DNA from 3 places in the Niveispirillum fermenti genome. Region 1 is predicted to be linked to each of the others. Evidence: predicted binding sites of a transcription regulator. Region 1 holds the regulator's gene; each other region holds the start of a gene.
What was found. Region 1 encodes PhoB, which activates phosphate uptake and scavenging genes when phosphate is short. Its sites were predicted from a motif close to TNTCATAAAACTGTCA; they were not measured.
Positions count from the first base shown of each region.

Region 2: a site for PhoB is predicted at 4,302-4,317, ahead of ABC728_RS00180 (PhoX family protein). Genes of this name have one in related genera too.
Region 3: a site for PhoB is predicted at 1,812-1,827, ahead of ABC728_RS04620 (OprO/OprP family phosphate-selective porin). Genes of this name have one in related genera too.

Region 1 covers NZ_CP156681.1:1,350,710-1,358,436, reverse strand. Annotated here, with positions in the region: gene argJ (bifunctional glutamate N-acetyltransferase/amino-acid acetyltransferase ArgJ) at 1-840, opposite strand, end outside; gene ABC728_RS17715 (patatin-like phospholipase family protein) at 925-1,995, opposite strand; gene phoB (phosphate regulon transcriptional regulator PhoB) at 2,104-2,811, opposite strand; gene phoU (phosphate signaling complex protein PhoU) at 2,859-3,578, opposite strand; gene pstB (phosphate ABC transporter ATP-binding protein PstB) at 3,685-4,491, opposite strand; gene pstA (phosphate ABC transporter permease PstA) at 4,494-5,813, opposite strand; gene pstC (phosphate ABC transporter permease subunit PstC) at 5,806-7,269, opposite strand; gene ABC728_RS17685 (substrate-binding domain-containing protein) at 7,424-7,727, opposite strand, start outside.
Region 2 covers NZ_CP156678.1:33,868-41,594, reverse strand. Annotated here, with positions in the region: gene ABC728_RS00190 (response regulator) at 1-231, shown strand, start outside; gene ABC728_RS00185 (alkaline phosphatase D family protein) at 361-1,965, opposite strand; gene ABC728_RS00180 (PhoX family protein) at 2,179-4,230, opposite strand; gene ABC728_RS00175 (BMP family lipoprotein) at 4,558-5,565, shown strand; gene ABC728_RS00170 (ABC transporter ATP-binding protein) at 5,605-7,176, shown strand; gene ABC728_RS00165 (ABC transporter permease) at 7,173-7,727, shown strand, end outside.
Region 3 covers NZ_CP156679.1:37,435-45,161, forward strand. Annotated here, with positions in the region: gene ABC728_RS04615 (C40 family peptidase) at 1-109, shown strand, start outside; gene ABC728_RS04620 (OprO/OprP family phosphate-selective porin) at 261-1,685, opposite strand; gene ABC728_RS04625 (ATP-binding protein) at 2,026-4,095, shown strand; gene ABC728_RS04630 (inositol monophosphatase family protein) at 4,148-4,915, opposite strand; gene ABC728_RS04635 (c-type cytochrome) at 5,015-5,554, opposite strand; gene ABC728_RS04640 (3-deoxy-manno-octulosonate cytidylyltransferase) at 5,723-6,481, shown strand; gene ABC728_RS04645 (prephenate dehydratase) at 6,538-7,398, shown strand; gene ABC728_RS04650 (RNA polymerase sigma factor) at 7,511-7,727, shown strand, end outside.

The DNA.
Region 1 (7,727 bases):
CTGCTTGGCCAGGTCCAGGCAGACCGCGTCCAGCGCCGTGGCGAAGGCGGCCAGCCGCGCGTCATCCGCGCTGTCGATGGCCGCATGCGCCGCCTTGCGGGTCGCGCACAGCACCAGCGTGTCGGATGTGGAGGTGTCGCCATCCACGGTGATGGCATTGAAGCTGCGATCCGTCGCGGCCGACAGGGCCGCCTGCAAAGGCGCCGGTGCGATGTTGGCGTCGGTGAAGACATAGGCCAGCATCGTCGCCATGTCGGGCGCGATCATGCCGCTGCCCTTGGCGAAGCCGGCCACGGTCACGGTCACGCCATCGATGGTGGCGGTGGCCGAGGCGCCCTTGGGGAAAGTGTCCGTGGTCATGATGGCGCGGGCCGCCACCTCCCAGGCGTCGCCTGCCGCCGGCACCAGTGCGGCGAAGGCGTCGGGCAGCGACTTTGCGACCAGATCGGCCGGCATGGGCTGGCCGATGACGCCGGTCGATGCCGGAAACACCTCCGTCGGCTTGCAGCCGGCAAGTGCAACCGCGGCATCGATCGTGGCATCCACGAACGCTTCGCCCGCCTTGCCCGTGAAGGCGTTGGAATTGCCGGCATTGACGACCAGGGCCCGCACCGAACCGCCCGCCAGGTGGGCGCGGCAGCGATGCACGGGCGCCGATGCCGTCAGCGACCGGGTCAGCACGGCCGCCACGCTGGACCCCTCGTCCAGCAGCGCCACCATGACGTCGTTGCGCGGCGTCTTGTACCGGATGCCGGCGCGGTGACCGGCCAGTCGCACGCCCGCGACGGGCGGCAGCGACGGAAAGGCGGCGGGGGCGAGCGGAGAGATGGCGGTCGCCATGGGTGCGGGCTCCGAAGGAAAGTGGTTTTGCGCATCAAGCCGATGCCGGTGCGCCCGGTCAAGTGTGGGTTCCGTGACGGTGTGTCAAGGCAGCAATGGTTCCAGCAGGTCCGGCACCCGGTCCCTTTCCACCGCTTCCAGCCAGCAATCAGCCAGCCGGTCGGTTTCGGCCACAGCCGCGCGCCAGTATTTCTGCCGGGCGGCCGTTCCCATGCGCTTGAAGTCGCCGCGATCGGGGATCTTGCCGAAGGGCAGCGCCCCGGCGAATGCCGCCGACGGGCACAGGACAAGCATGCGCGACAGGCTGTCCGCCCGTGCCCGGCGCCAGGGCAGCGCCTTGTCGAACCAGCCGGGCACGACACGGTGGGAGAAATGCGGATAGAGTACCAAGCCCGGCGGCGTGAATGCCATGTCCAGATGGTAATCCATGATCCCGCCATCCAGGTAGAGGCCGGGCCGCGCCCCGTCGGGGTCCACCACCCCTTCGAACACGAAGGGCACCGCGCTGGAGGCCAGCAGGGCGGGGATCAGGTTCGTGGATGTGAGGGCCACGGCCTGGGTCGGGAACCCGGCAGACAGGTCGAAGGGCGGCGGGTCGCGCCGGTCGTGCAGGACCGTGCGCTCGAAGAACAGGGGCAGGGCCTGCCGGCTGGCCAGATTGGCCAGACCCGCCGCCCCGAGGCCCAGGCCCAGCCGCACCTTCCCCGCCCGCGGCCCGATGGGCCCGCGCCCGCGCACAGCCAGGATGGACTGGCGCATGAAAGGATGGTCCAGCAGATGTTCCACCCCGCCGGCGCCGAAGATCACATCCAGGAAATCACGGCAATGGGCCGTCAGTTCAGCCACGGTCACCGGCCCTTCGACGGCATAATCCAGATAGCAGGCCTCGAACCGCCGGCAGGCCTCCACGGGATCGGGCTGAGCCAGGCAGGCGAAGCGCCAGGTCCCGATGGAACTGCCGATCATGTGCAGGGGACGGGTGCGGCTGCGGAACCAGCGGCCGAACAGGGCCTGGTCCAGCCGGGTCAGCGCCAGCCATTTGGCCCCGCCGCTGGCCCCCGCCACCACATCCACCATATCCTCGTGCAGCCCGTCACGGCGGATGCGGGCCATGGCCTCCGGCCCGGCCAGGAAACGCAGGGGCTGTGACGTCATGGGATGCCGGTCCGGTCCTCAAATCTTCTCGCAATGCAAAATAGGCAGCCGCGGGGCGGCTGGCAACGCCGGGAAGGCATCGCATCGGCGAAAAGAGACGGAGCGGCGTCACATCGTGGTCTTGGTGTCCAGCGCATAGCCGGCGGAACGGACCGTGCGGATCACGTCCTGTTCCTCCGTCTCGTTCAGCGCCTTGCGCAGGCGGCGGATATGAACGTCCACGGTGCGCAGTTCGACATAGACATCATGCCCCCAGACGATATCCAGCAACTGTTCGCGTGAGAAGACGCGGCCGGGATGCTGCATGAAATGGCGCAGCAGGGCGAATTCCTTCGGTCCCAGATGGATATCCCGTTCACCACGGCGCACGCGGTGGGCCGCCAGATCCATGGAGATGTCGGAGAAGCGCAGCAGTTCCTCCGCCAGGGCCGGCGAGGCGCGGCGCAGCACGGCGCGGATGCGGGCCACCAGCTCGGTGGGGCTGAAGGGCTTGGACAGGTAATCATCGGCCCCGCTGTTCAGGCCGCGGACCTTGTCCGCCTCCTCGCCGCGGGCCGTCAGCATGATCACAGGGATATCGCGGGTCTTTGAATTGCGGCGCAACTGCCGGCAGACCTCAAGCCCGCTCATCAGCGGCAGCATCCAGTCCAGCAGGATCAGGTGCGGGCTGCGCTCGTCGGCCTGCAACAGGGCCTCTTCCCCGTCACCGGCGGTGATGACCCGGAAACCTTCGCGTTCCAGGTTGTAGGACAGCAGGGTGACCAGGTCGGCTTCGTCTTCGACAACCAGGATCAGCGGCTTCAAGGCGGCGTTCATCGGGTTCCCTGGAGGCTAGTCGGTCACGGAAGGGCTGCGGCGGCGCCTCAGCCCTCTTCCGGCTCGATGATGGTGAAGCTGGACTTGTCGCTCTTGGGCCGCTCCGCCGTCAGCGGCTGGCCCTTGACCAGGAAATGCACGGTCTCGGCGATGTTGGTGGCATGGTCGCCGGCACGCTCCAGGTTTTTGGCGATGAACAGCAGGTGCGTGCAGGGCGTGATGTTGCGCGGGTCTTCCATCATGTAGGTCAGGACCTCGCGGAACAGGCTGGTATAGAGATCGTCCAGTTCCTCGTCCCGGTGCCAGGCGGCCACGGCCTTTTCGACATCGCGGTCGATATAGGCGTCCAGCACGTCCTTCAGCATCTCCTGCACCAGCCGGCCCATGCGCGGAATGGTGCCGGCGGGGCGCATCACGGGCAACTGGGCCAGGGCGACGGACCGCTTGGCGATGTTGGCGGCATAGTCGCCCGTGCGTTCAAGATCGGCGGAAATCTTCAGGGCCGCCAGCACCTCGCGCAGGTCGACGCCGACCGGCGCACGCAGCGCCAGCATGCGGATGGCGTCATGCTCGATCTGACGTTCAAAGGCATCCAGCCGGGCATCGCCCTGCATGACGCGCGACGCGCCATCCACGTCGCGGCGGCCGACGGCCTGCACGGCCGCCTCCACCTGCGCTTCCACCACACCGCCCATCTGGGCGATCTGGTTGGACAGGCGCTGCAATTCCGCCTCGAAGGACTTGACGGTATGTTCGGTCGGCGACATGGACACGGGTCCTTAAAATGTGTGGGCTGACGAACGGTTCACATCGAACGGGCCCCCGCGAAAGCGGGGACGCACACAGCAATGAAGGAGAGCGGACAAGGCCGGCTCAGCCGTACCGGCCGGTGATGTAGCCCTGCGTGCGCTCGTCACGCGGATTGGTGAAAATCTCCTCGGTGTCGCCGACCTCCACCAGGTCACCCAGGTGGAAGAAGGCCGTGCGCTGGGACACGCGGGCGGCCTGCTGCATGTTGTGGGTGACGATGGCAATGGTGAAGCTCTCGCGCAGCTCGTCGATCAGTTCCTCGATATGCGCGGTGGCGATCGGGTCCAGGGCCGAGCAGGGCTCGTCCATCAGGATGACTTCGGGGCTGACGGCCACGGCGCGGGCGATGCAAAGGCGCTGCTGCTGGCCGCCGGACAGGCCGGTGCCGGGCTCGTGCAGGCGGTCCTTCACCTCGTTCCACAGGCCGGCGCGCTTCAGCGAGGTTTCGACGATGGCGTCGAACTCATCCTTGCGCGTGGCTAGGCCATGCAACTTCGGCCCGTAGATGATGTTCTCATAGATCGATTTCGGGAACGGATTCGGCTTCTGGAACACCATGCCGATCCGGGCGCGCAGTTGCACCACGTCCAGCCGGGGGTCGTAGATGTCGTGGCCGTCCAGCGTGATGAGGCCTTCCACGCGGCAGATGTCGATCGTGTCGTTCATGCGGTTGATGGTCCGCAGGAAGGTCGACTTGCCGCAGCCCGAGGGACCGATCAGGGCCAGCACCTCGTTCTGGTAGATATCGACATTGACGCCGTGCAGCGCGCGCTTGGCACCGTAATAGACCTTCACGTCGCGGGCCGAGACCTTCACCGGCTGGGTGGTCGTCGCGGCTTGCTCGGGCTTGTTCAGGGTCATGCTGTCCATGGTTACCACCGCCGTTCGAATTTCTTGCGCAGCCAGATCGCCGCGCCGTTCATCATGATGAGGAAGGTCAGCAGCACCAGGATGGCGGCCGAGGTCAGTTCGACGAAGCCGCGTTCCGGCTTGTCTGCCCAGATGAATATCTGGACGGGCAGGACGGACGAGCTGTCCAGCAGGCTGGTCGGAGCCGAGGTGACGAAGGCGTTCATGCCGATCATCAGCAGCGGCGCCGTTTCGCCCACGGCATGGGCCATGCCGATGATGGTGCCCGTCATGATGCCCGGCATGGCCAGCGGCAGCACATGATGCAGCACGGTCTGCAGGCGGGAGGCGCCCATGCCCAGTGCGGCTTCCCGGATCGACGGCGGCACGGCCTTCAGCGCGGCACGGCTGGCGATGATGATGGTGGGCAGCACCAGCAGGCCCAGCACCAGGCCGCCGACCAGCGGCGCCGACCGCGGCATGCCGAAGAAGTTGAGGAACACCGCCAGGCCCAGCAGGCCGAACACGATGGAGGGCACGGCCGCCAGATTGTTGATGTTCACCTCGATCAGGTCGGTCAACCTGTTCTTGGGCGCGAACTCCTCCAGATAGACGGCGGCCGCCACCCCGATGGGCAGGGAGATGGCCAGCGTCACCAGCATGGTCAGCAGCGTCCCCACGGCCGCGCCGAACAGGCCGGCCAGTTCGGGATAATTGCTGTCGCTGGAGGTGAAGAAGGTCGTGTTGAAGGCCATGCGCACGTCGCCGCGCTCATCCAGCGCATCGAACCAGCCCAGTTGCCGGTCGCCGATCCGGCGCTGTGATTCCGGCAGGCTGCGGTCGATGCTGCCCTTGACGATCTGGTTGATGCCGTCCGACGCGGGCAGCCACATCTCGATCGTCTGGCCGACCAGGGACGGGTCCTTGTCCAGCAGCCGGCCTACCCAGACGCCGGCCACCGGGCTGACCAGCCCGCGCAGGTCGCGCCGTTCCAGACGGGCCGTGACCTCCGGAAATTCCTTGTACAGCGCATCGCTCACCAGATCCTGGAAGGCGCCGCGGTCCCACTGGGCCGGGTTGCCGGTGCCGCGCGGGTCGATGGTGCCCGCATCCATCGTGATGGCCAGCTTCACCTCCGTCTGGAAGAAGGCCGAGGTGCCTTCCTTCAGCAGGGTGAACAGCAGGATGAACAGCATCACGCAGGCGAACAGGATCGCCAGGATGCCATAGATACGGAAACGCCGTTCGGCCGCGTAGCGCGCCTTCAGGCGCCGGGTGGCAGCTTCGCCGGTGTGGAAGGACACGGGAGCGGCTGTCTGCATCGGCTCTGCGATCTCAGTCATATTTTTCCCGGTATTTCTGGACGATGCGGAGGGCGATCACGTTCAGCGCCAGGGTCACCAGGAACAGGACCAGACCCAGGGCGAAGACCGACAGCGTCTTGGCGCTGTCGAATTCCTGGTCACCGACCAGGATGGATTTGATCTGCACGGTCACGGTCGTGACGCTGGCCAGCGGGTTCAGCGTCAGGTTGGCCTGAAGGCCGGCCGCCATCACCACGATCATCGTTTCGCCGATGGCCCGGCTGACGGCCAGCAGCATGGCGCCCACGATGCCCGGCAGGGCCGCCGGCAGCACCACCTGCTTGATCGTTTCCGACCGCGTGGCGCCCAGGCCCAGCGATCCGTCACGCAGCGATTGCGGCACCGCCGTGATAACGTCGTCGGCCAGGGAGGAAACGAAGGGCACGATCATTACGCCCATCACCACGCCGGCCGCCAGCGCGCTCTGCGAGGAAATGGGGATGCCCATCGCCGCACCGACATCCCGGATGAAGGGGGCCACCGTCAGGATGGCGAAGAAGCCATAGACCACGGTCGGCACGCCGGCCAGGATCTCCAGCACCGGCTTGACCAGCGACCGCACGCGCTTGGGCGCATATTCGGACAGATAGATGGCCGACATCAGACCGACCGGCGCCGCCACGATCATGGCAATGGTGGCGATCAGCAGGGTGCCGGTGAACAGCGGCACGGCACCGAAGGCGCCAGAGGAGCCGACCTGGTCGGCGCGGATGGCGGTCTGTGGCGACCAGTGCAGGCCGAACAGGAATTCCGTCACCGGCACCTTGGTGAAGAAGCGCACGCTTTCGAACAGCAGCGACATCACGATGCCCACCGTCGTGAAGACGGCGATGACCGAGCACAGGATCAGCAGCCAGGTGACGATCCGCTCGACATTGTTGCGGGCCCGCAATTCCGGGCTGATCCGGCTCCAGGTATAGGCCAGCGCCCCGCCGGCCAGCGCCACCACGAAACCGAACAGGGTCCAGTCGGCCAGCGTGCGAAGCTGGTTCAGATGGGCCGCAGCGGGCGCCAGGGCATCGATGACGGCGGCATTGACATATTGCGGCTGCCCGGCCGCCAGATTGTTGATGTTGATCAACAGAAGCTGGCGATGTGTCTGGGTCAGGGCCTGCGCCTCGTCGGCGATGTTGGCCAGCAGCGTGTCAAGCTCGGCCGGGGCCAGCATGACGCGGGCCCAGGCTTCCACCTGGTCGGGCGTCAGGCCGTCCAGGACCAGCCATTCCATCACGGGGCTGCGCAGCGCCAGCCAGGCCAGCACCAGCACCAGGGCCGGCAGGCCGGCCCACAGCGCGACATAGGAGCCGTAATAGACGGGAACGGAATGCAGCGTGGCGACACGGCCGCCGGCAACGGCGACAGCCCGGCTCCGGCCAAGCCAGAACCCGGCCAGCGACAGAAACAACAGGACGCCTACGGTCAAGGTGACTGACATGGGTTCGATCCGCCGCTGTCAGGGGAAACCGGTTGCAAGATGAACCGGCGGCATCGGTCATGACACCGCCGGTTCCGCCATCTGCTTATACAAGGTGCGCGGCCGGGAGTCCGATCCCCCGAACGGTCGGCCCCGCACCTGATGGCTTTTCTTTTTAAGAGGCCGGACGGGCCATCGGGGTCAGCTTCTGCGCGGAGGCCTCAGAGGCCTTGCGCTTGTCGGCGGGCAGGGGCACCAGGCCCTTGTCGGCCAGATAGCCCTCATCGCCCATGGCGCGTTCCGAACCGTATTCGGCCAGGAATTCCTTCAGGCCGGGGATCACGCCGAAATGCTGGTTCTTGAAATAGACGAACAGCGGACGGGAGATCGGGTACTGGCTGGAGGCGATGGTCTCGTAAGAGGGCGCCACGCCATCGATCGTCAGGCCGTGCAGCTTGTCCTGGTTTTCTTCCAGGTAG
Region 2 (7,727 bases), on a different replicon from region 1:
GCGGCGCGCGTCGCCGGCCTGACACCGCAGCAACTGCGCGTGCTGGCCGGCATCGCTGAAGGCAAGCTGAACAAGCAGATCGCCTATGAGATGGGCGTGGTGGAAACCACGGTGAAGGCGCATGTCACCGTCATCCTGCGCCGTCTGGGCGTGGTCAGCCGGACCCAGGCGGCCATCGTGGCCAGCAAGCTGGCACTGACCCCCGCCGAACCGCAGGCAGAAGCCAGTTGAACGGCGGCCAGCGGGGCTCCCCTGCGACGGGGGAGGTCCGACCGGAGAGGATGCTGGCTTGGTATCCAAGCGGCGGGAGCGCGCCCGCATCCCGCGATACGGTGCGGGTGATGCGGTGTGGGTGTGGCGTCAGGCCCTCTGCACGCCTGGCCGCCGCGGATCGACGGCGAATTTCGCGCGGGTGGAGATGTGCCCGCCCGGGCGGGATACCTGATCCATCACCCGCATTTCCATCAGCAGCCGCTTGGGCGTGACCTCGCAAACGCCATAGCCGCGCTGGTCGTTGATCAGCTTGATATGCGGGTTTTCCGCCAGCATGCCGGCCGTGGCCTTGCGCGCATCCCCCCCGTCCCCGCCGGAAGAGATGGAGGTGATGACGAATTCGCTGGCAACCGTCGGGCTGTCCTTGTCCTTGTCGTCCAGGATGACATTGCCGACGATATGCTGGTGTTCGTCGCCGGTCAGCACCACCGTGTTGCGGATGTCATTGTCCTTCAGATGGTTCAGCAACCGGGCGCGCGCGACGCGATAGGGGTCCCAGCTGTCCAGGTTGCGGATATTGTCCGCCCCCGGTTCCCGGTCGCAGGGCATCATCATCACCTGCTGGGCCAGCAGGTGCCAGCCGGCCTCCCGGTTGGCCAGATTGCCCAGCAGCCATTCCTCCTGCGCCGCGCCCAATACCGTCAGGGACGGGTCGTCCACCTCCGGACAGGCCGGGCGGAACCCGTCCTTGCAGGGCTGGTCGCTGCGGTACTGGCGCGTGTCCAGCACATGCATGTCGACCAGCCCGCCGAAGGAGAATTTGCGGAAAAGCTGCATCTGGGCGCCGGCCGGCAGGGAGGAGCGGCGGAAGGGCAGATGCTCGTAATAGGCCTGGGCGGCCGCGGCACGGCGCAGGCGGAAAATCTCCGGCGGGGTCAATGCCTTGTCATGGTCGCCGACCCAGTTGTCCACGATCTCGTGATCGTCCCAGACCGCGATCCAGGGGGCGGCGGCATGGGCCTTCTGCAGGTCGGTGTCCATCTTGTACTTGGCATAGCGCAGCCGGTAGTCATGCACCGAAAAGGTGTCGGGCAGGTCGGCACGCCGCGGACAGGGCACGACATCATCGAAATGGCGGCTGAAATAGAAGGGCTTGCTCAGCCCTTCATAGATGTAGTCGCCATAATGGAAGACGAAATCCACCTCCTCGCGGGACAGGTGGTCATAGGCGGTATAGAGCCCCTGTTCGTAATTCTGGCAGCCGGCCACGGCGAAGCGCAGCTTCTGCACCGGCGCGCCGGCCGCCGGGGCCGTCATGGCACGGCCCTGCATGGACCGGTGATCCCCGCAGCGGAACCGGTACCAGTAGGGGCGGGATGGCAGCAGGCCGGTCAGTTCCACATGCACGGCATGGGCGAGTTCGGGATGGGCCAGCGCCGTGCCCTTGGCCGCGATGGCGCGGAAGGACGAATCCTCCGCCACCTCCCAGTCGACCGGGATGGCTTCCGGCGCCATGCCATAGCCCACGTCCAGCGGACGCGGGGCCAGACGTGTCCAGATGACGAACCCGTCGGGCCAGGGTTCCCCCGATGCCACACCGAGCTGGAAGGGAAAATCGATGAAGCTTGGATTGCCGAAGGCCAGGCGCGTCGGCGCCATGGGAACGGCCAGCGCCGACACCGCCAGGGCACCGGCCCCGCGCAGCAGGGTGCGGCGTGACAGGGCAAGGGCAGAGGGCAACACGGATTTCATCAAGGGCGACCCACTGGTAACGCCAGCCCCGTCCGGCACCACCAAAGGCGGTGCCGTGGGGGCGGAATATGCAACGGATGGTGAAACCGGCCATGCGGTTTCGCTGCCTCGCTTTTGACACCGGACGGGGCGCGTTGGCAAGTCCCTGATGCACTGCAACAAGCCCCTGCCACCCCGCCCCGGGCCGATGCGGCGGACACCGTGTGCAAAGGGTCACACGCCCAGCACACCGCCGCCCTTGCGGGTGATGGCCACGACGGAGGGACGGGGCGGCATGTCTTCCTTGAAGTCGGGCCAGCGTGTGCCGGGATCGGCGAAGCTGCCGCCGCGCGCACCGGATTTCGTATAGTCGCCCACCCCATCGGAGCCGGGATGCTGCACCGCGACGAATAGGGTCTGGTCGTCCGGCGTGAAGGTCGGGCCCGTCAGTTCGGCGCCCACGGGCACACGGAAGAAAAGCCGCGCCGTGCCGCGCAGCGACCCCTGCGTCTCCAGGGCCCAGACGCCATCGGCATAGCCGCTGGTCCGCTGCCATTTTGTGCCCTGGTCGGTGCCGATCCACAGCCGGCCCCTATGGTCGAAGGCGCAATTGTCGGGGCAGGAGAACCAGCCATCCTCCGTCGTTGCCTTGTTGAAGGTGGCGCCCGTCGCCGGGTCGGCCGGGTTGCCGGCCTTCACCAGGATTTCCCATTTGAAGCTGTCGGCCGTGTGGTCGCCATCGGGCGGCAGCATCTCCACGATATGGCCCCAACTGTTGGCGGGCCGGGGATTGGCGGCATTCACCGTGGACAGGGGGGAATGGTGCGGCAGATCAGGCAGCCGGTCGTCATTGTTGGTCAGCATGACATAGACAATGCCCGTCACGGGATTGACCTCCACATCCTCCGGCCGGTCCATGCGGGTCGCCCCCAGCAGGGTCGCCGCGATGCGGGCACAGATGACGACATCCCCCTGGTCGTTGAAACCGTTGGCCGCCGTCAGCGGCCCCTGACCATGGATCAGGGGCAGCCAGGTCAGGGTGCCGTCGGCGTCATAGCGGGCCACCGACAGGGTCCCCTCGTCCAGCAGCGTCATGTTGGCCTTGCGGTCGTCGGGATTATAGCGCCCCTTCGAGACGAACCGGTACACATGCTCGAATCGCTGGTCATCGCCCATATAGACGACGACGCGGCCATCCTTGTTGACGGTCACGCCGGCCCCCTCATGCTTGAACCGGCCCAATGCCGTCAGCTTGCGCGGCGTGCTGGACGGGTCGTAGGGATCGATCTCGACGATCCAGCCATAGCGATTCGCCTCCATCGGTTCCTTGTTCACATCGAACCGGTCGAAATGCCGGCCCCATGCCGTCCAGGCAGACGGAACCGTCATACGGTCGTGATTGCGCTGTTCGGGATGGTTCTGATCGATGGTTCCCATGAAATAGCCATCGATATTCTCCTCTCCCGACAGCACGGTGCCCCAGGGCGTGAAGCCGCCGGCGCAGTTGTTCAGCATGCCGATCACGGTCCGGCCGTCCGGGTCGTCACTGGTCTTCACGCGGCGATGGCCGGCGGCGGGGCCGGTCAGGGTCATCCGGGTGTTCAGCGCGTTGATACGGCGATTGAAACGGCCGCCCTTGACATAGGTCCATTTGCCATCGGTTCCGCGCTTCACCTCCACGATGCTGCCGCTATGGGCCGCCATCTCCACTTCCGCCATCTCGCGGGTGATGTGGGCATGGTCGTAACGGTCCTGGCCTTCGGGTACCAGGCCGGGGAACATCATCTCGGCCTGCGTATATTCGTGGTTGACCCAGAGCAGCCCGTGATCGGCCTTGTCCGATCCCTGCGGCAGGGGGAAGAAGGCCGTATAATCGCAATTATAGCCGAACTGCTTCAACTGACTGTCGGCCGTCTGCTTGTAGGGGTCGAAATCGGGGCTGTCATCGAACAGCGGGTCGCCCCAGCGGATCAGCACATCGGCGTCATATCCGTCGGCCACATGGTGGGTGCGGTCCACCCCGCGCTTCAATTCCTTGAAGGCGAAGCCGAAACCGTCGCCGGCCCCGGCAGGCGCCTGGGCCCGGGCATCGGCCGGGGCCAGCACCGCCGGGATGGCAGGGGCAAAGGCGGCAATGGCGCTGGTGCCCAGCATGCCGCGCAGGATGTCGCGGCGGCCCAGGCGCTGCTGCACCACGTCCCCGAAGGTGGGCGCATCCGCCGGGGAGGCGGCGCGATCCTGGACGGCTTCGAATTCGGCATAGGTGAGCAGGCGGGGGTCGGTCATGGCGGGCGGGGGCCTTCTGGTGCGGACTGCGGGGTCCCGTGGGGTCGGGACGAATTTATAGGCCCTTGATGCTACAGTTATTTGACGATGACCAGAACCCGTCGCGTCGCGCAACGCGCGCCATCGGCGCCGCCCCGCCGGCCGATATGGGGCTGGCAGAGGTGGCAGCGTTAAGATTCCGCACCCGCACAGCCGCCTTGGGCCGCGAGGCACCTTGCCCGCCGCCGATGAACTGGATAGCTTGTCCGACTGGTAATATTGCGATGAGCCTTTGCCGGTGGCCGCGGTCCAGCCGCTGAGGTCCATCGCCCTTTCGGAACGGAGCCGATGACGTTTACCCGTCGTGCCGCCTGTGCGGCCCTTGCCCTTTTCATGTCCACCGCCGCCACGGTCGCCCCCGCCCTTGCCTTCGAACCCGCCATCGTGTTCGACATGGGCGGTCGTTTCGACAAGTCCTTCAACGAGGGGGCGAATAACGGCGCAGAACGGTTCAAGGCCGATACCGGCGTCAATTTCCGCTGGTTTGAGGTGACGAACGAGGCGCAGCGCGAGCAGTTCCTGCGCCGGCTGGCCAGCCGCAAGGCCGATGTCATCGTCTCCGTCGGCTTTTCCATGGCCCCGTCGGTGGAGAAGGTGGCCAAGGAGTTTCCCAATGTTCGCTTCACCCTGATCGACGGCCATGTCGATCTGCCCAATGTGCAGTCGGTGGAGTTCGCCGAGCATGAGGGGTCCTATCTGGTCGGCGTACTGGCGGCGCTGGCCAGCAAGACAGGGACGGTCGGGTTCGTCGGCGGCATGGACATTCCGCTGATCCGTCGCTTCGCCTGCGGCTATGAACAGGGCGTCAAGGCGACGAAGCCGGCCACCGCCATCCTGGCGAACATGGCCGGCAGCACGCCGGCGGCCTGGGCCGATCCCACGCGCGGGTCGGAACTGGCCAAGAGCCAGTTCGATCGCGGGGCCGATGTGATCTTCGCGGCGGCCGGCCAGACGGGCATGGGGGTTCTGCAGGCGGCGGCGGATGCGGGCAAGCTGTCGATCGGGGTCGACAGCAACCAGAACTATCTGTTTCCGGGCAAGGTGCTGACCAGCATGGTCAAGCGCGTCGACGTGGCCGCCTATGAGGCGTTCAAGACGGCCCGCGACGGCACATGGAAGGCCGGGCACCAGCGCCTGGGTCTGAAGGAGGACGGCGTCGGCTGGGCCGACGATGCGCACAACAAGGCCTTGATCACGCCGGAGATGCGCGCCGCCGTCGACAAGGCCACGGCGGAAATCAAGGCCGGCACGCGCATCGTCGCCAATTACGACGATGCCAAGGGCTGCAAGTACTGATCCCGCCCGCTCGCATGACTTCCGGACGCAAGTGACGCCATGTCGGCCGCCCCATCAAACGTTTCCCCCTCCTGGGCGGTCGAACTTGTCGGCATCGACAAGCGATTCGGCCCTGTCCATGCCAACCGCAACGTGACCCTGCGTTTCGCACCCGCCAGCATTCATGGGCTGGTGGGGGAGAACGGGGCGGGCAAATCCACGCTGATGAGCATCCTCTACGGCTTCTACGAGGCCGATGAAGGGACCATCCTGGTCCGCGGCCAGCCGGTCGACATCCGCACGCCGCAGGATGCCATCCGGCTGGGCATCGGCATGGTCCACCAGCATTTCATGCTGGTGGAGACCTTCACTGTACTGGAGAACCTGTTGCTGGGGCATGAGGGCGGCCCCGTGCTGGGCCCCGCCATGGCCCGCGCCCGGGCGGAGGTGCAGGCGCTGGAGGATCAGTTCGGCCTGGAAGTACCCCTGGACGCCATCGTTTCCGACCTGCCCGTGGGCGTGCAGCAGCGCGTGGAAATCCTGAAGGCGCTGTATCGCGGGGCGGAGGTGCTGATCCTGGACGAGCCGACGGCCGTGCTGTCGCCGCCGGAGGTCGAGCAGCTTTTCCGCATCCTGGAGCGGCTGCGCCAGCAGGGGCGCAGCGTGCTGCTGATCACCCACAAGCTGAAGGAGATCATGGCCGTCACCGACCGCGTGTCGGTGCTGCGCCGGGGGGAGGTCGTGGCCGAATTCACGACCGCCGAAACCGACCGGCAGGCCCTGGCCGATGCCATGGTCGGCCGCAAAACCTCCCTTTTCGTGGAAAAGGCCCCGGCTGTGCCGGGGGATGTGCTGCTGTCGGCGCGACAGGTCAATGTCGTGGACGGGCGCGGCGTGGCGACGCTGAAGGATGCCAGCCTGACGGTGCGGGCCGGTGAGATCGTGGGCGTGGCCGGCGTGGCCGGCAACGGTCAGTCGGAATTGCTGGAGGTCCTGTCCGGCATGCGTCGTTTTGAAAGCGGAACGGTAACGCTGAAGGGGGAGGAGATCGGCCCCCACACAGCCTATGATGCGGCCGGCGCCCGCCGGCGCGGCCTGGCCCATGTGCCGGAAGACCGGCTGAAGCTGGCGGTGATCAAGGAATTTCCGGCCCATGAAAGCGCCATCCTGGGCTATCACGAGGACAAGGACCTGTCGCGTGGCCTGCGGCTGGACTGGAAGCGCGTCGCGCTGAAGACCATTTCGCTTATGGAACGGTTCGATGTGCGCCCGCTGAACCCCAATCTGCGCACCTCCCTGTTCTCCGGCGGCAATCAGCAGAAGCTGGTGATGGCGCGGGAGATGGACCGCGAACCGGACATCCTTCTGGTGGGGCAGCCGACACGCGGCGTCGATATCGGCGCCATCGCCTTCATCCATCGCCAGCTTGTGTCCCTGCGTGACCGGGGCAAGGCCATCCTGCTGGTCTCCGCCGAACTGGACGAGATCCTGGCCCTGTCGGACCGCGTCCTGGTGATGTGCGACGGGGAGATCGTGGGCGAGCTGCCGGCGGCGGAAGCGACCGAAAGCCGGATCGGAACGATGATGGCGGGCATCAAGGAAGCCCCCGCCGCCGAAAGGGTTGCACCATGAGCGCAGGCGGCGGTCCGGACAATCTTCCCTGGTGGGCCACGGGCCTGCTGTTGCCCGTGGTCAATGTGGCGCTGGCGCTGCTGGTGTCGGCGCTGGTCATCCTGGCCATCGGGGAAGACCCGGTGGGTGCCCTGGGCAGCATGCTGCGGGGCGCCTTCGGCACGGGCGAGGGCATCGGCTACACTTTCTATTATGCCACCAGCCTGACCTTCACGGCGCTGGCCGTGGCCATGGCCTTTCATGGCGGGCTGTTCAATATCGGCGGGGAGGGGCAGGCCTATATCGGCGGGCTGGGCGTGGGCCTGGTCTGCCTGTCGCTCGGCGGCTGGCCCTGGTGGATGGTGCTGCCGCTGTCGGTGATGGGCGGTGCGGTGTTCGGGGGGGTGTGGGCGGCCATTCCGGGCTGGCTCCAGGCCTATCGCGGCAGCCATATCGTCATCACGACGATCATGTTCAATTTCATTGCCTCTTCCCTGATGGTCTATCTGCTGGTCAATGTGCTGATCAAGCCGGGCCAGATGTCGCCGGAGAGCGAGGCGTTCGATCCCAGC
Region 3 (7,727 bases), on a different replicon from region 1:
GACCCTGCTGCACGCCAACGCTTTCCATATGCAGGTCGTGGCGGAACCCCTGGCCGATGTGCTGGCCCGTGCCGGGGCGAAGGGCATTACCGCGATCCGCCGTCTGTGACCCCTTCCCATCGGACGATGGGGTGCCGATTGGGCGCTGGTATAAAATAATAGGGCCGGCCGGATTGATCCGGCCGGCCCTTCCAATATCGGGCTGTGGCGTCCCTGCCGTAATACTGGCAGGGACGGGGTCCGCAGCCCGTTGACGCGGGTCAGAACTGGAACTGCATGCGGACGGCGGTGATATCCAGTTCGACATCGGTGCCGTTGGGGCGCTTGGTCTCGCTCATCACATGGTTCAGCATGAAGCGGATGGCCGGGTTGACGTACCAGTTCACGCCGAGCGTCCAGTTGGTCTCCTTGCCCGTGCCGGTGCCGGCGATGCCGCCGGCCCGGTCGATCAGGTCGACCTGGCTGAACCGGGTGGCGACTTCCCAGGCGCCGAAGCCATTCTGGCCGACCGGCCAGGCGGGCTTCACGCCGGCCCATTCGCCCGGCGTATAATTGCGGCGCTCGCCGGTGAGGATGTAGCCGGCCGAGACGTAGTAGCCGCTGAATTCCGGGTCGGCCAGCGTCTGGGCGGCGCCGGTGGCGGTGTAATCGTCATACTTGGCGCCGAAATTGTAATATTCGGCGGCGGCCCAGAAGCTCTTGAAATTGACGCCCAGGTCGGCGCCGTAGGCATAGGCGCCGTCGATCTGGTTGATGGCGCCGGTGCTGGTCAGCGAGGTGCGGTTGCCGCCGACGCGCAGGCCGGGCCGGTCGCCGAAGGAGATGGAGGTCGTGGCCGTTCCGGCGGCGACGGGACGGGCGGTGGCCTGCGGGCTGGTCTGATAGACACCCGAGACACCGATACCGGCCGCCCCTTCATTGCTCTGCCAGAAGGCATAGGCGGCGCGACCCAGGATGTTGACCTGATCGTCAATGGTGCCGCTGGTGTTGGTGGCGTTGCCGGTCACATAGGCGGCCAGGATGTGGCTCTCGCCCTTGTTGATGATGCCGACGCCCGTGCGGCTGTCGGAACCGCCGATGCCGACAACGATGTTGCCGACCGGGGCGCGTTCCATGAAGGCGATGTCGTTGGAGGAGGTGCTGTCATCCAGCGTGAATTTCGGCTGCAGCACGCCGCCGATGATCGTCCAGTCCTTGAAGCCGGTATAGGCGATGTTTGCCGCCTGGATCTGCGAGCCGCCGCCACGGTTGTCGGCGAAGTTGGCCGTGAATTCATAGGCCCAATCGGTATAGACCTTGCCGGCGACGCCCAGGAAGGCGCGGCGCATCTGGAACCCGTCGGTGGCGTCGGTGGTGAAGTTCTTGCCGGCGTTGAAGAAGCCGTAATCCATGTGGATGCGCGCGCGGATCGCGGCGTCGAACTTCTTGTCAGCCGACTGGATGCGGATGCGGCCGCCGTCGGCGGTGACCCTGGGCATCGCCTCCAGCGTCTTCTTCGTCGCGGCGGAATCCTTGGCGACGCTGTCCTTCAACGAGGTGAGCTGGCTCTGCAGCGCCTGGATCTGCTGGGACAGGGTGTCGATCTGCGCCTGGGACGGGGCGGCGGTCTGCGCGGCGGCCGGGCCGGCGACCAGGATGGCGGCGCCGACGGCAGCGCCGGCCAGCAGGTTGGACTTGAGGCTCATTGTTGTTCTCCGATGGGATATCGCGGCGACAAAGCCTGTCAGCGCGGCCGAATTCCCATTTGCGGGTTATCGTCGGCTGCCCCTCAGGCCCCGGGGGAGGGCTACCAAAGGTGCATTGCCGATTTGATGCGGTTTTATGACGTGTTCATGACGCCACTGGCTGTGTGGCTTAAACAACACGAGGTACGGGAGGAAGGGCGGCTTGTCCGTTGTCCCGCCCGAGGGAATTGCCGGCCTCTCCGCAGGGCTGCCCTGGAAGGATGGCCGCTTTGCCACACTGATGCGCGATCCTGGTTGCAAGCCTACCCCTTTCGGGTAAAGGATGGGGCTTCCGGCCCTTTTGAGAGAGCGCTCCCCCTCCGCGATGCAGGACCTGCTGCCAGACCCGCTACAATCCCTGCCGAACAACGGCGAGCGGGCGGTTCCCACCGCCGCCGTGCCGGTGCTGATGTTGCTGGCCATCGCCATCACGGCCATCGCCATGATCCTGTTCGCCGCTGCGCGGCATTTCGATTCCGGCGAGGCGGAGCGGACCCAGCAGCGTGTCCGCCGGACATTGGCCGCCTATGATGTGGCCCTGTCCGCCACGACCCGTGATTATGCCGGCTGGGACGCGGCCGTCACACATATGGTCGACAATTTCAACGAGCCCTGGGCAGACGAGAATGTCGGCATCTATCTGAACGGGGCCTTCCGCATCGCGCTATCCATGGTGGTGGACCGTCAGGAACGGGTGGTCTATGCGGTTCGCGATGGCAAGCGCCTGTCTGCGGAAAGGCGGGGGGAACTGCACCTGCCGCCGGCCCTGGGGCAGATGGTGGCGCGTACCATTGCCAATCCCCCCGGCATGACGGAGGCGGTGACGGGGCTGGTCCGGATGCCCGACGGCCTCTATCTCGCCAGTGCCGCCGATATCAGGCCGGCTCTGGGCGGCAGCGCCCGGCCGGACGGGCTGACCCTGCTGTTCCTTCAAAGGGTGGATCGGGCCGCCGTGGCCCATGCGCTGGAACCCCTGCTGCTGGACAATCTGGACATGCCGTCCCGTCTGGTACCGGGAGGCGCAACCGGTGTGCTGGCCCTGCGGGAATATGGGGCACCCGATGACGCGCCGCCGGTCGGCTGGATAAGCTGGCGCATGCCAACCCCGGCGCAGGATTTCCTGCATGGCATCTATTGGGCCCTGGCGCTCGTCATCCTGGTCCTGTTCATGCTGACTGGCCTCATGTTGCTGCGCGGCCAGCGCATTGTGCAACGTGAACGCCAGACGCAGCAGGCGCTGTCCCGCATGCTGGACCATTGCCACAACCTGATCGACAGCCTGCCCGACATGGTCTGTCTGGTCCGGGAAGGCAGGGTGGAGCTGGTCAACCGGGCCGGTCTGGCCCTGTTCGGCCTGATGCCTGGCCAGCGCAGCCAGGTTCTGGGGCGTCCCTTCCTCGATCTGGTTGTCCCGGATGACAGGCTGGCTTTCCATCGCCGGGCGCAGTCGGGGACGCAGCCCGGCCGGCCGGATTGGGCGCCGCTGCATCTGGCGGGCCCCGGTGGCGGTGCGGTGCCGGTCAGCCTGATCGTGCTGTCATCGCCGGGCATGGGGGCGGGTGAACTGACCATCGTGGCGCGTGACCGCGGGGAGGAGATGGCCAGCCGCGAAAACCTGCGCGCCGCGGAGGCGCGTGCCGCCATCGCCGACCGTGCCAAGGGCCAGTTCCTGGCCAATATCAGCCACGAATTGCGGACACCGCTAAACGCCATCATCGGGTTCTCGGAAATCCTGCGCGATGAATTGCTGGGCACCCTGGGGGCGCCGCAATATCGTGAATATGCCAACGACATCCATGAAGGCGGGCTGCATCTGCTGCGGCTGGTCAATGACCTGCTCGATATTGCCCGCATGGATGCCGGGGCGCTGGAACTGCGGGAAAGCTGGGTGGAAATCGGCGCCCTGATCGAACGGTGCGAACGGCTGGTGCGGGAAAAGGCGGTGGAGCGCGGGGTGCCGCTGCGCATCGATGTGTCCCCGCCGGGCATTCGCATCCTGTCGGACGAGGTGCGGATGAAGCAGATGCTGGTCAATCTGATGGGCAACGCCATCCGCTTTTCGGAAAGCGGCCAGCGCATCGATGTCCGTGTCCGGCTGGACGCCATCACGGGGGACATGCTGATCGAGGTTGCGGACCAGGGAATCGGCATGACGGTGGACGCCATGCGCATCGCCCTGGAGCCGTTCGCCCAGGTGGAGGGCGGGCATAACCGCCGCCAGCCGGGTGCCGGGCTGGGCCTGCCGCTGGCCCGCGGCTATGCCGAGGCGCATGGCGGCAGCCTGACCATGCAAAGCACGCCGGCCGTCGGCACGACCGTCACGGTGCGCCTGCCGGCAGCCCGTGTTGGCGGAACCGGGATGAGGGCCTGACCCCATCGGGCGATGGCGGGCCGGCCTTCCTGCTGATCACATCGCCGGCAAATCAGCGCCGGTCGCGGAACATCGCCAGCACATGGGCATGCAGGGCCGGGTCGCCGGCGGCCACGACATTGCCGCTGCAACCCAGGCGCAGCGGCAACCCTTCCCAATCGGTGATGACGCCGCCGGCGCCCTCGATCACGGTGACCAGGGCCGCCCAATCATAGGGCTGCAAGCCCGCTTCGACCATCAGGTCGACGAAGCCGGCGGCCAGCAGGCCGAAAACATAGGCATCCCCACCCCATACCATGTAGCGGCTGGACGCATGGGTCATGGCGAATTCCACCTGATGGAACGGCATGGTGGCCGCCTGCGTGGCCATGGCGATATCGGAACAGGGGCGCGTCTGCACGGGGTTGCCGTTCAAGGTCGTGGGCTGGCCGGTGATCCCGATCCAGCGGTCGCCGATGACAGGCTGGTCGATGATGCCCAGTACGGGCACGCCACGATGCAGCAGGGCGATGAGGGTCGTGAACAGCGGCCGGCCCGTGATGAAGGATTTCGTGCCGTCGATCGGGTCGATGACCCAGACATATTCCGCGTTCAGACCCTGGCTGCCATGTTCCTCGCCCAGGATGCCGTCACCGGGCCGTTCGGCCGTGATCAGGGCACGGATGGCCGATTCCACCTCCCGGTCGGCGATGGTGACGGGCGAGGCATCCGCCTTCACATCCACGGGGACCGGTGTGCGGTAATGCCGGCGGGCCACCAGCCCGGCCGCATCGGCGCAGCGATTGGCGAGGTCGATCAGGCTGTCAGGCACGCTGGACATGTCACGACTCCGGAGCTGGGGGGCCAGGATGAATAAGGACGAGAAAAAAGGGGCGGCCCTGCGACCGCCCCTTCATAACACATTGCCGATCCGCTGCGTTTACGGCAGGGGGGCCGGATCGTCCGATAGCGTGCGCAGATAGGCGATCAGCGCGGCGCGATCCTCCACCTTGCGCATGCCGGCATAGTTCATCTTCGTGCCGGGAATGGTGGCCTTCGGATTGGCCAGGAACCTGTTCAGGTGCTCATAGTCCCACGGGCCTTCCTGGCTTTTCATCGCGTCGGAATAAGCGAAGCCCTCGGCATGGGCATGCTTGTTGTTCACGATGTTCCACAGGTTGGGGCCGACCTTGTTGGCACCGCCCTTGTCGAAGCTGTGGCAGGCGGCACAGGCGCGCGTCAGCTTCTGGCCATCTTCCACGCTGGCGGCGGCCAGGATCGGGGAGACCGGATCCGGTTCGGCCGGAGCGGCGGGGGCGGCGGCGCCGGCGGTATCGGTCTCCGGCACTTCCACCTTGAAGGCGCGTTCAGCCGGGAAGGTGGGGTGGATCAGCTTCTTGGAGACGAATCCGGCCAGAAAGGCGATCAGGACCGCCGTCAGGATCGCCATCGAAATCTTGTTGAAGGTGCTGCTCGCCATCAGTCCTAATCCCTTGGGTGCGCCGGGCGCGGGCACAATAACGCCAACCGGCGGGCACGTCCATGCCCGCCATGTCTTCCATCCATGCGCGATACTTAGCCGAAGGATGCGCGGACGCACATGGCTTTCCGGCTTGACCCGGCGGACCAAATGTCGCACGGGAAAACCATGACCGCAGAAAACCGCTCCCTTCCCCGCCGTCCGCTGGTGGTGATCCCCGCCCGCCTCGGTTCCACCCGCCTGCCTGACAAGGTGCTGGCCGACATCCATGGCGTGCCGATGATCGTGCATGTCTGGCGCCGCGCCATGGAGGCGGCGATCGGCCCGGTTCTTGTCGCCGCGGCCGAGCCCTCGATCGTGCGGGCCGTAGAAGCGGCGGGAGGCCGTGCCGTGCTGACCGATCCTGATCATCCGTCGGGATCGGACCGGGTGTGGGAGGCGGTGCGCCATGTCGATCCCGATGGCAGCCATGATGCCATCGTCAATGTGCAGGGCGACCTGCCGACCATCGACCCTGCCGCCATCCGTGCCGTGTTCGGCCCGCTGGCCGATCCGGCTGTGGACATCGCGACGCTGGGCGCCGTCATCACCCAGCCGGCGGAGCGCACCAACCCCAATGTCGTGAAGGCCGTGGTTGAAATGGCGGACGACGCGGCTGCCGGCCGCGCCCTTTATTTCACGCGCGCCACGGCCCCCTGGGGCGAAGGCCCCCTGTTCCATCATATCGGGCTTTACGCCTATCGCCGGGCGGCGCTGGAACGGTTTGTCGCCCTTCCGCCTTCCATACTGGAACGGCGGGAGAGGCTGGAGCAGCTCCGCGCGCTCTCCCATGGCATGACCATCGCGCTGGCGCGGGTGGACATTGTGCCGCTGGGCGTGGATACCATCGAAGACCTTGACCGCGCCCGCCTTGTGCTGGCCCCTTGAGGGCTCTGCCGTAACCTGCGGCGCCTTCCCCGCCAACCCTTCTCGAAGTGACGACCATGCCCGCTTCCACCATCGCCTATCAGGGCGCGCCCGGCGCCAATTCCGACCTGGCCTGCCGCAGCGTGTTTCCCCAGATGGTGTCACTGCCCTGCACGTCGTTCGAGGATGCGTTCGCCGCGGTGCATGAGGGACGGGCCCGGCTGGCCATGATCCCGGTGGAGAATTCCGTCGCCGGCCGTGTGGCGGACATTCACCATCTGCTGCCCCATGGCGGGTTGCACATCATCGCAGAGCATTACCAGCGCGTGGTGCATTGCCTTGTTGCCCCCAAGGGCGCCACCATGGAAGGGCTGAAGGAGGTCCACAGCCACATCCAGGCCCTGTCACAATGCCGCAATTATCTGCGTGAGCGCGGTCTTGCCCCCGTGAACCACGCCGACACGGCCGGCGCGGCGGCCGATGTGGCGCAATGGAACGATCCGACCAAGGCGGCCATCGCCTCCGACCTGGCCGCGGAAATCTATGGGCTGGAAATATTGGCCAAGGGGGTCGAGGATGCAGCGCACAACACCACCCGCTTCCTGATCCTGGCGCGGGAACCCAATGTGCCGCCGCGCGGCACGGACAGCGTGACCAGCTTCGTCTTCCGGGTACGCAGTGTGCCGGCGGCCCTTTACAAGGCCCTGGGCGGCTTTGCGACCAATGGCGTGAACATCACCAAGCTGGAAAGCTACATGGTGGACGGCCGCTTCACGGCGGCGCAGTTCTATGTCGATGTGGAAGGCCATCCGGAGGACAGGTCCCTGCGCCTGGCCATGGAGGAACTGGGCTTCTTCGCGCGCGAGGTGAAGTTCCTGGGCGTCTACCCCGCCAATCCGTTCCGCCGCGAACAGCAGCAGCAGGGCGGGGGCATCTGACGGGCGGGTCTGTCCGCCGCCGCGGATCGGCCCGGTCCGGAATTTTCATCCCGCCCTGTAAGAAATGGATGGGGACCACCGTCTAACGGTTCGAACCATCGGCGGGGCGGGGATGAACGCGCAGGACAAGGTATTCCGGGAATGGATGAAGGCGCATGTGGGCCTGCTGGTCCATGTGGCGCGTGCCTTCGCCGACCCGGCGGACCAGAACGACCTTCTCCAGGAACTGATGCTGGCAGTGTGGAAGGCGGTTCCCGCCTTCCGTGCCGAGTTGTCGCCTGTCACCTTCATCCACCGGGTCGCCCATAACCGGGCACTGACCTGGCGCC